3 regions of the Tenacibaculum sp. Bg11-29 genome follow, and region 3 is predicted to be linked to each of the others. Evidence: riboswitches for the same ligand, from Rfam matches in the RefSeq annotation. Region 3 holds a riboswitch; each other region holds the start of a gene.
The links. Region 3 has a riboswitch for cobalamin ahead of CXF68_RS15635 (TonB-dependent siderophore receptor). Riboswitches for the same ligand answer to the same signal wherever they lie in the genome.

Region 1: linked by a shared signal. The riboswitch ahead of CXF68_RS16335 (TonB-dependent siderophore receptor) and the one ahead of CXF68_RS15635 (TonB-dependent siderophore receptor) in region 3 are both predicted to bind cobalamin.
Region 2: linked by a shared signal. The riboswitch ahead of CXF68_RS16345 (TonB-dependent receptor domain-containing protein) and the one ahead of CXF68_RS15635 (TonB-dependent siderophore receptor) in region 3 are both predicted to bind cobalamin.

The regions. Positions count from the first base shown of each region.
Region 1 is NZ_PJBB01000003.1:3,606,347-3,609,634, forward strand. Features, by position in the region: gene cbiB (adenosylcobinamide-phosphate synthase CbiB) at 1-791, shown strand, start outside; gene CXF68_RS16330 (AAA family ATPase) at 784-1,311, shown strand; cobalamin riboswitch at 1,534-1,745, shown strand; gene CXF68_RS16335 (TonB-dependent siderophore receptor) at 1,839-3,288, shown strand, end outside.
Region 2 is NZ_PJBB01000003.1:3,611,139-3,614,426, reverse strand. Features, by position in the region: gene CXF68_RS16345 (TonB-dependent receptor domain-containing protein) at 1-1,868, opposite strand, end outside; cobalamin riboswitch at 1,983-2,191, opposite strand; gene CXF68_RS16340 (PepSY domain-containing protein) at 2,493-3,288, opposite strand, start outside.
Region 3 is NZ_PJBB01000003.1:3,430,405-3,433,692, reverse strand. Features, by position in the region: gene CXF68_RS15645 (bifunctional adenosylcobinamide kinase/adenosylcobinamide-phosphate guanylyltransferase) at 1-89, opposite strand, end outside; gene CXF68_RS15640 (ABC transporter substrate-binding protein) at 190-1,128, shown strand; cobalamin riboswitch at 1,140-1,335, shown strand; gene CXF68_RS15635 (TonB-dependent siderophore receptor) at 1,365-3,236, shown strand; gene CXF68_RS15630 (YncE family protein) at 3,241-3,288, shown strand, end outside.

The DNA.
Region 1 (3,288 bases), 180 kb from region 3:
TAAAAGGGGCGCTTTTAACCATCACTTTAGTTAGCATTTCTTTTACGGTACCTTATTTAATTATAGAATGGTTACATGCAAATGATTTTAAAATTAGTGCCATTGTATTTTCAGTAATCATGTTGTTTTACTGCCTAGCCAACAAAACATTGGTAAAAGAAGGCTATGCTGTTTTTAATACGCTAAAAAATGAAGGTTTAGCAGCAGGACGTAAACGCTTATCGTGGATTGTTGGTCGAGAAACCAATCAATTAAATGAGCAGCAGATTAGAGTGGCAACTTTTGAAACCATGTCTGAAAATTTAAGCGATGGGGTTATTGCGCCGTTATTTTACTTTTTAATTTTAGGAGTTCCCGGAGCCATGGCCTATAAAATGATTAACACCTTCGACTCTATGATTGGGTATAAAAATGACCGATACTTGTTATTTGGTCGGTTTGCTGCAAAGCTCGACGATGTTGTTAATTATATACCATCAAGAATTACGGCTTTGTTAATGTTAGTTGTTCAATTTAAAATAAACGGTATTTCTTTTGTTATTAAAGAGGGCAAAAAACACAGTAGTCCTAATGCAGGGTATCCTGAAGCTGCTTTAGCTTATATTTTAAACTGTAAATTTGGAGGGCCTAATTATTATCATGGTAAATTAGTAGACAAACCTTTTATAGGCGACAATACTCGAAAGATTGAACACGCAGAAATTAAAAGAGTGGCTACCATTAATTATACCGCTAGTATATTGTTTACTTTTATCATCATTTGTTTACTATTAGTAGTTAACTATGCATAACCAACCTAAAAAATATATAATTACCGGTGCTCCTGGTACTGGTAAAACTACTTTAATAAATCTTTTAAAAGATACAATTCCTTGTATGGATGAAGTTTCTAGAAGAGTTATTATTAATGAGCAAGAAAATAATAGCAACGGAATGCCTTGGGAGGATATTAATCGTTTTACAGAACTGGTTTTTAAACTAACGAGTAAAGAGTTATTAAATGTAAGTACTCAAGTTTGTGATAGATCGTTACTAGATTTAGAAGCGTATTTAACGGTAGCAAACAAACCGATACCTAAATATTTACAAGAGTTTCCTTATAAAGAAGTGTATCATAAAAAAGTGTTTTTTGCGCCTACTTGGTTTGATATTTACTGTAAAGATGCACAGAGATTACAAGAGTTTGAGTATTGTTTAACCCTAGAAAAAGCGCTACTGGAACAGTATACCAAAAAAGGATTCGAAATTATTATGCTGCCCAAAACTTCTGCTGTTATTAGAACAAAACTTATTTTAGAAGCTATGATATAATTAATACGATAGAAATAAATTTTAGGTTATAATGAATAGATCTCGAAACTTCGTTTAGTACTTTCAATCAAACTGTCTTTTGATTTCAGCAATGCTCGACCTGACAACAAGAGCTGCTCCACTCTGTTTAAAGTCAAGTGCTTAATAATATGCATTTAACTACTGACCTCTATAATACTATTTATTTGAAAAAAAATTATTCATAAATAGTATAAATACTATATATTCGCCCCGATTTTTGGTTTTTTATGCTCTTGTAAAATTTAGCATAAGAATTAAAAGGGAATTTGGTGTAAATCCAAAACTGTTCCCGCAACTGTAAAGCTTATTAAAGGCTTCATTAATAAAAACCACTGTAGTTAAAGTTAAAACTATGGGAAGGTAAATGAACGCTAAGCTAAGTCAGGAGACCTGCCTAAATCAAAAACATAATTTAAACTTTCGGGAATAAAAGTTAACGTGTTCGATGGCCTATTTTTTATAGGCTTCTTACTCTTATATTTTAATTTCGGAACAAATGAAACACAATGAAATTAAAATTAGTATTCTTTTTTTTACTTACTACCAGTTTATTAATTGCGCAGAAAACAAAATCTGTTCAACTTTTAAATAAACTAAACAACCATCCTATTCAGTTTTCATCTATCCTAAATAAAAATTCTAAAAAAGGAACAACCTCAAATACGAACGGTTTTTTTAAAATTACAGGAAAACCGAACGATAAAATTAATATTTCATACATAGGCTATAAATCAGTAAACGTATTATTTAAAAACTTACCGTCAGTCGTTTATTTACAACCTACATCTTTTGAACTAAAAAGCGTAGCCATTTCTGCTAAAAGAAAAAAAAGTACTGCACTAAATAAGCTTCAAATAAAAAACTTAGACGCCCCCTTAACAACAAATAGTGTAAGTTCTAAATTAATTAAACTTAGAAATTCTAATGATTTAGGGAGTGCAGTTAAAAGTGCTACTGGGGTTAGACCTATAAACAGGTATGGTGGTTTTCAAACATTTAGAATTAGAGGTTTTAATAATTTTGTATTATTAAACGACGGTGTAAGAGACGAGCGTCATAACCTTTCAACAAGTGCACCTAGTACTAACTTAGCAAATGTTAGCCATATTGAAGTACTTAAAGGCCCTGCTGGTGTTATGTTCGGACACTCTGCTTTAGGTGGTATTATAAATATAGTGCGAAAAAAACCAACCGATACTTTTTCTGGAGAGTTTAGTGCTACTTATGGTTCTTTTGATACCTATGAAATGTCTGCTGGTATGGGCGGGCCAATTAATGAAAAACTAAAATATAGAGTAGATTTTGGGCTTACTAAATCTAGTGGTTGGAGAGATTATGGTATAAATACCAACAATGCTTCTTTTACGCTTAATTATACGCCTACTGAAAAGGATTTCTTAGAACTATCTTTTCAAACAAATAACGATATATACGATACCGATACAGGTATTCCGGTTGATGAAAATGGAGCTATTGTAGCAGGAATGGATCCGAAAACAAGGTATAACGATCCGCAAGATTATTTAAAACACAAACGTTTTGACTTACAGATTAAATACAAGCATAAGTTTAATGATAAGGTAAAATTAAGTAATAATTTATCGTGGTCTGATGATGATATAAACTATTTATCTACAGAATGGTTGGTTTTTAATACCGCTAAAGATTCTATAACTAGAGGGTTTCCTTTTTACTTTAACCACACAACGAATACGATTCAGAATCAATTAGATGTAAGTTATCAATTTAAGACAGGAAAAATAAAGCACAAATCTATTTTTGGTAATTCTATAAGCTTTTTAGAAAGAAAATCATTTAGAGGAAGTATAATTGGTCCAGGTACAAAAACTACTATTTCAGTAATAAATCCGACTCTAAATCAAGGGGATATAGAAACTGTTGATGAAAAAGTGCAAATAAGAGATGAGTTTAATAGTGGTTTTTATTGGCAAAACT
Region 2 (3,288 bases), 180 kb from region 3:
GCACTCGGAATTTTATTATCACTTTTAGGAGCATCTAATAACGTTCCGAAACTATAATTTAAATCGGTATCTAACCATAAATAGGGTAGTGGTTGGTATCTAAAAGAAGCCTCGCTACCAATTCGTCTTGATCTTCCTTTATTTTCAAATTCAAAACCATCAGCACTAAAAACAAATTCAGCATCACTCTGTAAATAAAAACCAGCAAGATTACCAACAAAGTTTTTCCCAATTTTAAATTCGGTACCAATATCATATCCAACAGCTTTTGGTAAAGGATTAATATCTTTATTTTTTACAGCTGCATTTGCGTAGTTTGAGTGAAAACCAGTACTCGCTTTTGCATAAAATTGAATGTTTTTAGTAGCATCGTAAAACAAACTAAATTTCGGACTTATTCTTAAAGCAGTCGTATTTCCTTCACTAGGTATTGGTACTAATTCGGTTACATTAAAATTAAAATAATCGGCTCTAATACCCGCTAAAGCTGTTAGCTTATTTGTTATTTGAATTCGTTCTTTTAAAAATAATGCAACATTTGTTTCCTTAATATCAAACTCATTTATAGGAGTTGCTAATGTGCGTCCAACAGCATTATTTAAACCAATATTGTTATTGTTGTGTTCAACCGACCAACCAAAAGTGGTGGTGCTATTAGGTATTTGTAGTATGTTTTTTATTGAAATATTACCTTTATAGGTATATGTTTTACGATCTTCCTGTTGGTGAATCATGTCACCATTAACAGGATTGTTTTGATAAAAAGAAAAATTTGAAAATAAGTTGTATTTGTTAGAAACATAATACAATTGATTGGTAAGTTGGGTGCTCTCTGAAAGGCGAGAACTTAATTGTACATTAAAATGAATTCTTTTAGTATCACCACCTTCCTTATCATCAATAGCACCAAACCTATTTATAAGTCCGCTTTTAACAGCGCGAAGTGGTATTTGTCCAGAAGCATTCCAGTCGCTATGAAAAGTAGAAATTGACGTTTTTAATTTATGTTTATTAGAAAGCGCAACCGTATATTTTGCAAAAGTATTTAGCCTTCTAAGGTTTTGATTACTTTCAAAAAAACTATTGTTATAAGTTCCTTCAATAGCGATGTAGGCACTTTCTTTATTCTTATCTATAAGTGAAACCATTGCTAAAGCTCTTACAAAGTCGTACTGACCGTATTCTAATTTAACAGTATTGCGATGCAATGTTTCTTTTGATGTGAATTTGGCAGCACCAGAAACCGCAAAGTTACCTAATGAAGTTTCATGCGGACCTTTATAATAATCAGCCGTTTGAACAGTTTCAGGAATTAAAAAATGCAAATCGGCATATCCTTGTCCGTGTGCATGAGAACTTAAATTAATACCAATATCATCTACCAAAACAGCAAAATCAGTTCCGTGGTCATTATCAAAACCTCTAAGAAATATTTGTTCTGCTTTTCCACCACCAGCATGTTGTGCAATAAATAAACCAGGCACTGTTTTTAAAAAATCGTGTGCACTGTTTATAGGTCTTAATTGTAAAGATATTTTAGAAACTTTTTGAACGCCTAATTTTTTATCATTTTTAGAGTTTATTACAATTTCAGAAAGCGCTGTAAATTGTTTTTCTAAAGCAATATTTAAATTAGAAGTGTTTTTTTTAACAACAATTGTTTTAGGTCGGTAGCCTTGTAAAGAAAAAGTTAATCTTACAGGTAATTTATCTGGTGCTATAGAAAAATCACCATTTTCATTGGTTGTTCCTTTAATAATTTTGTTCGCTGTTACGCGTACATTTGAAATTGTTAACTGAGTTTCGTTATCAGTTACTTTACCTTTAATTGTGGTGTTTTGTGCGAATATGGATAGTGAAAAACACATGATCCATAGACTGCATAAAATCAATTTTTGCATTTAAAAATGAAATTAAGCAGGCAAGGAAAGAAAAGTATGAAAAACCATAATTTTCTAACTCTTTACCCGAGAGTTACTATTATAAATTATTGTAATATTGGCAGGTCTCCTGACTTAGCTTAGCTTTCATTTACCTTCCCATAGTAATTACTACAGTGGTTTTTTTTAATGAAGCCTTTTACAAGCTTTACAGTTGCGGGAACAGTTTTGGATTTACACCAAATTCCCTTTTAATTCTATAATTCTAAATTTTACTAAAGAAATAAGAAACCATATAACGACACAAATGTAGATATAATTATTGGAATTAAAAGATGGTTTCTAAAATGAGTTTTTCTCTTGTATTTAGAGCATGTTTAGGTCGTGTTATTATAAATATTTTAATTGGAATACCATGAGTAATGTCTGGTTGAGCGCAGTCGAAACCTATTTTTTAGGGGTTAATAGTTCTCGAAACTTCGTTTGCTACTTTCAAGCAAACTGTCTTTTTATTTCAGGAATGCTCGAACTGACAACAAGAGTTGTATTACCCTGTTTAAAAACAGTTGCTTAATGATATACATTTAATTACTGATCTCTAACTACTTTAATTTATTTGTTTTTTAGATGTTTTCTAGTTTTTCGTTTTATAAATTTAATTCCCAAACCTGTGGCAGTAATACAAGTAATTGTTCCGCCTGTAAGTAAGAAAATCATGATAATATCCCATAACGGACGGTTTTTTGAAAGAAACGAAAAATCTAAACTATGTAAACCATGATATAACCATCTTTCTGTTCTGTTTTTCGGAGCAGATTTAAGGAGTACCGTATTGGTTTTCGGATTAATATAATAGTAGTTGCTCTTATTGGTAATAATTTTAATAACAGGTAATGTTTTTATATTTTTTCGATCATAATAATAGGCATCATAGTCGTTAAGTACCACTAATTCCGTTACTTTTTCTTTGGTATTAAATTCGTTTATTTTAGCAATGTATTGCTCGTTTGAGGTATTATAATCACTATTTGTTATGCAATGATTTTCAATCGTATTTTGGTTGAATTTTTCAAAAAAGATATTATCATTAAATAAAGAAAAATGGATCTCTTTAAATTTTGATTTAGAGGCTATCTCTTTAAAATTAGTCCAATCTTTATTCGTAATACTTTTTAGTGTAAAATTTTGCCCTTGCCAAATACTTTTATCCTGTTGGTTTAAAGAGGAGCTAGGCACCCAATTAAAAGGAGTCATACTCATAAAACCACTAAATACCCAGGTGCAAATAAACAAGCCAAAACCTAAACCAAAATAATAATGCAGGTTATACCATTTATTTTTAAACCTTTTAAAATTCGCTTTGGGTTTCTTCTTATAGCGTATTAACCCTGTAACAATTCCGGTAAGC
Region 3 (3,288 bases):
TAATAAGGAGTATTAGATAGTGACTCTGCTAATTGTTGAGCGTAACCACTCTTTCCAGAGCGTTCTCCGCCAGTAATATAATATATCATGTGTAAAGAAATAAATTGAAAGCAAAGATTGTAAAGATTTTTTAGAAAAAGAGAATAATACTAGAGAACTATGTAATTTAGCCGCTTAAAATCTATTTTTATGAAAGTTTCTTCATTTATGCCAGCTGTAACCCAAATGATTTATGATATGGGGTTACAAGAATATTTAGAAGGTATTACTTTTGAATGTCCTGCAATTGCACTTAAAGAAAAACAGGTTGCCGTGCGTTACAAATTAGAGGGACAAACGTTAACGAGTGAAGAAATAAATACTATTTTTTCTAAAACTAAAGCAGAAGGCGGTACACTATATTATGTAGATGAACCTGTTTTAGAAAGCATCGCACCAGATATTATTTTTACACAAGATGTATGTGATGTTTGCCAGATAGATACAGAATCGGTTGCAAAATCTGCCTATAAGTTAAATAAGGTTCCTGAGTTAATATCAATAACACCAAATTCTTTAGAGGATGTTTTTGACAATGCTTTAACTATTGCAAAAGCGATGGGTAAAGAAACAGTAGGTATTAATTATGTTAAAAAACTTAAAGAGCGTATTTATACTATTGTAGATACGCAAAGGGCTAACAGAATACAATCTAAAAGTTTAATGTTATTAGAATGGATAGATCCGCTATTTAACTGTGGACATTGGATTCCTCATCAAATAGGCTATGCAGGTGGTATTGATTTATTAGCGCATCCATCAGGAGATAGTATTGTTATTTCTTGGGATAAAATTGTAAAATACAATCCTGAAATTTTAATTATAGCGCCATGTGGTTATGGTATTGAGAGGACAATGGAAGACATGCATTTCTTAGAAGAAAAACCAGAATGGAGTTCTTTACGCGCTGTAAAAAACAAACAAGTCTTTATTGCTGATTTTGCCATGTTTACGCAATCGTCTGCAAGTACCTTAGTTGACGGAATAGCGTGTTTAGCTGCAATGATTCATCCGAATTATTTTTCGGTATCAGAAGAGCTTACTGCTAAGTTTTCTAACTATAATGATTTATTGATGCTAGATTCTTAATAAAATAGCATAAGTTTGCAAAAAATTTGGGTTTTGATGTTTAAAATAGCATCAAATTAAAAGGGAATTTGGTTAAATACCAAAGCTGTTCCCGCAACTGTAAGCTACTAAGCTTGTAATTATTCTTTAAGTCACTGTTTATTTATAAATGGGAAGGCCAATTACAAGACGCAAGCCAGGAGACCTGCCTAAATATTAAATAATTCAAACTTTCGGGATAAGGGTTTTAATATATTATGAAGAAATACACACTTTTTACAATATTTTTTACTGTTACTCTTTTCTCTTTCGCTCAAGAGAAGTCTAAAATGAGTGTTTTAGAAGAAGTTATTGTTTTAGCTGATAAAAAGTTAGTAAAGAACTCTAACGGTTACAAAATACATAGGTTAAGTGATTCTGTAATAACAAGAAACATAAAGTCGTTTAGCTCTTTATTACGATTTAATTCACCAATATATCTTAGAGAATACGGAGCAGGCGGAACGAGTACTGCAAGTTTTAGAGGAACAAGCGCTTCTAATACCGCAGTTATTTGGAATGGAATTAATATAAATTCGGTAAACAACGGTCAAACAGGGTTTAATTCTTTAACAGTTAACCTAGTTGATGCTATAGATGTAAGAAGTGGTGGTGGAAGTATAGAGTACGGTTCTGGAGCAATAGGAGGTACGGTACATTTAAATGATTATTTAAATTTTAAACCTAAAGAAACTATAAAACACCAAGTTGTAGCAAATGCTGGTAGTTTTAGTACATACAATAGTTTGTATAAGTTTAACCTATCTAACGAAAAGTTGTCTTTAAAATTTGGAATTTCTTATAATGAATCAGAAAATAATTATAAATTATTAGGTACAAAACTTAAAAATGCAAATGGAGCTTATGATAATTTAAGTTTAAATGTAGGTTTTGCTTATAAGTTTTCTAATAAATCACAGCTAAAATTTTATAGTACGAACTATTCAGGAAAACGTTCGTTATCAGGAGAATTACCAAATCCGAGGTCAGCAAATGATAAGTATAAAGATTTTAATAACAGAAATTTAGTTATATATAATTATAAAAAAGAAATTCTTAATCATGAATTAAAATTAGCTTTTTTAACACAGGAGTATCAGTATTTTGATAATAAAAACGTAGAAGATTATAGTTTTGGTAAATCGAAACGTTACTTAATTAATTATACATTAGGTTATAAAATACCTTCTATAAAAGCTAAAGTAACATCGTATTCTGAATATGAAACAATCTTTGGTAAAACAGATATGATACAAGAGAAAAATAGAAAACAGTTTTCTCAATCGATAATATATCATCAGAATATTTATAATAAAGTTTTTTTTGATGCAAAAATTAGAAAAGATTTTAATTCAGATTATAATGTTCCGTATAGTTTTGCCTTTGGACTTAAAGCTAACACGTTTAAGAACTTTAATGTAAGGTTAAATAGTTCTAAAAATTATAGAGTACCCACTTACAACGATTTATACTGGCCTGGGCAAGGAAACTTAAACCTTGTAGCTGAAACAGCTATGCAAGGAGAGCTAGGTATTGGTTTTAAAAACAGTAAAATAAAAGCCGATTTAGGTGTGTTTTATATTTCAGCGAAAAATAAAATAGTTTGGACACCAAATGGAAATCCTGATAAACCAGGAGTTTGGTCGCCAATAAACTTATCTAATGTAAATAACAAAGGAGTAGAGTTTGTTTTTTCTTACAGCAATAATTTTGATAAAAATTTTGTCGATTTTAATTTTAATTATAGTTATACAGAAGCTAAAAATAAAAGAACAGACACTTTTTTAATTTTTGTACCTAAGCATCTTTTAAACGGAAATTTAAGTTATTCATATAAAAGGTTTGGTTTGTTTTTTCAGCAAGTATTTACAGGAATGACATATACAACAGAAAGTAATTCTAAAGATTTTGTAATACCTCATTTTTTCGTTTCTAATATAGGTGGGGATTTTAAAATTTTAAAACAACATCAAAAACAGTTATCAATTGGTTTTAAGGTAAATAATGTGTTTAATAAGTTATATATAACACAACCAAGAAGACCAATGCCAAATAGAAATTTTAATATTAACATAAACTATAAATTTTAAAACAATGAAAATTAATAAATTATTTACGCTTATACTAGTATTAGGGGCTATT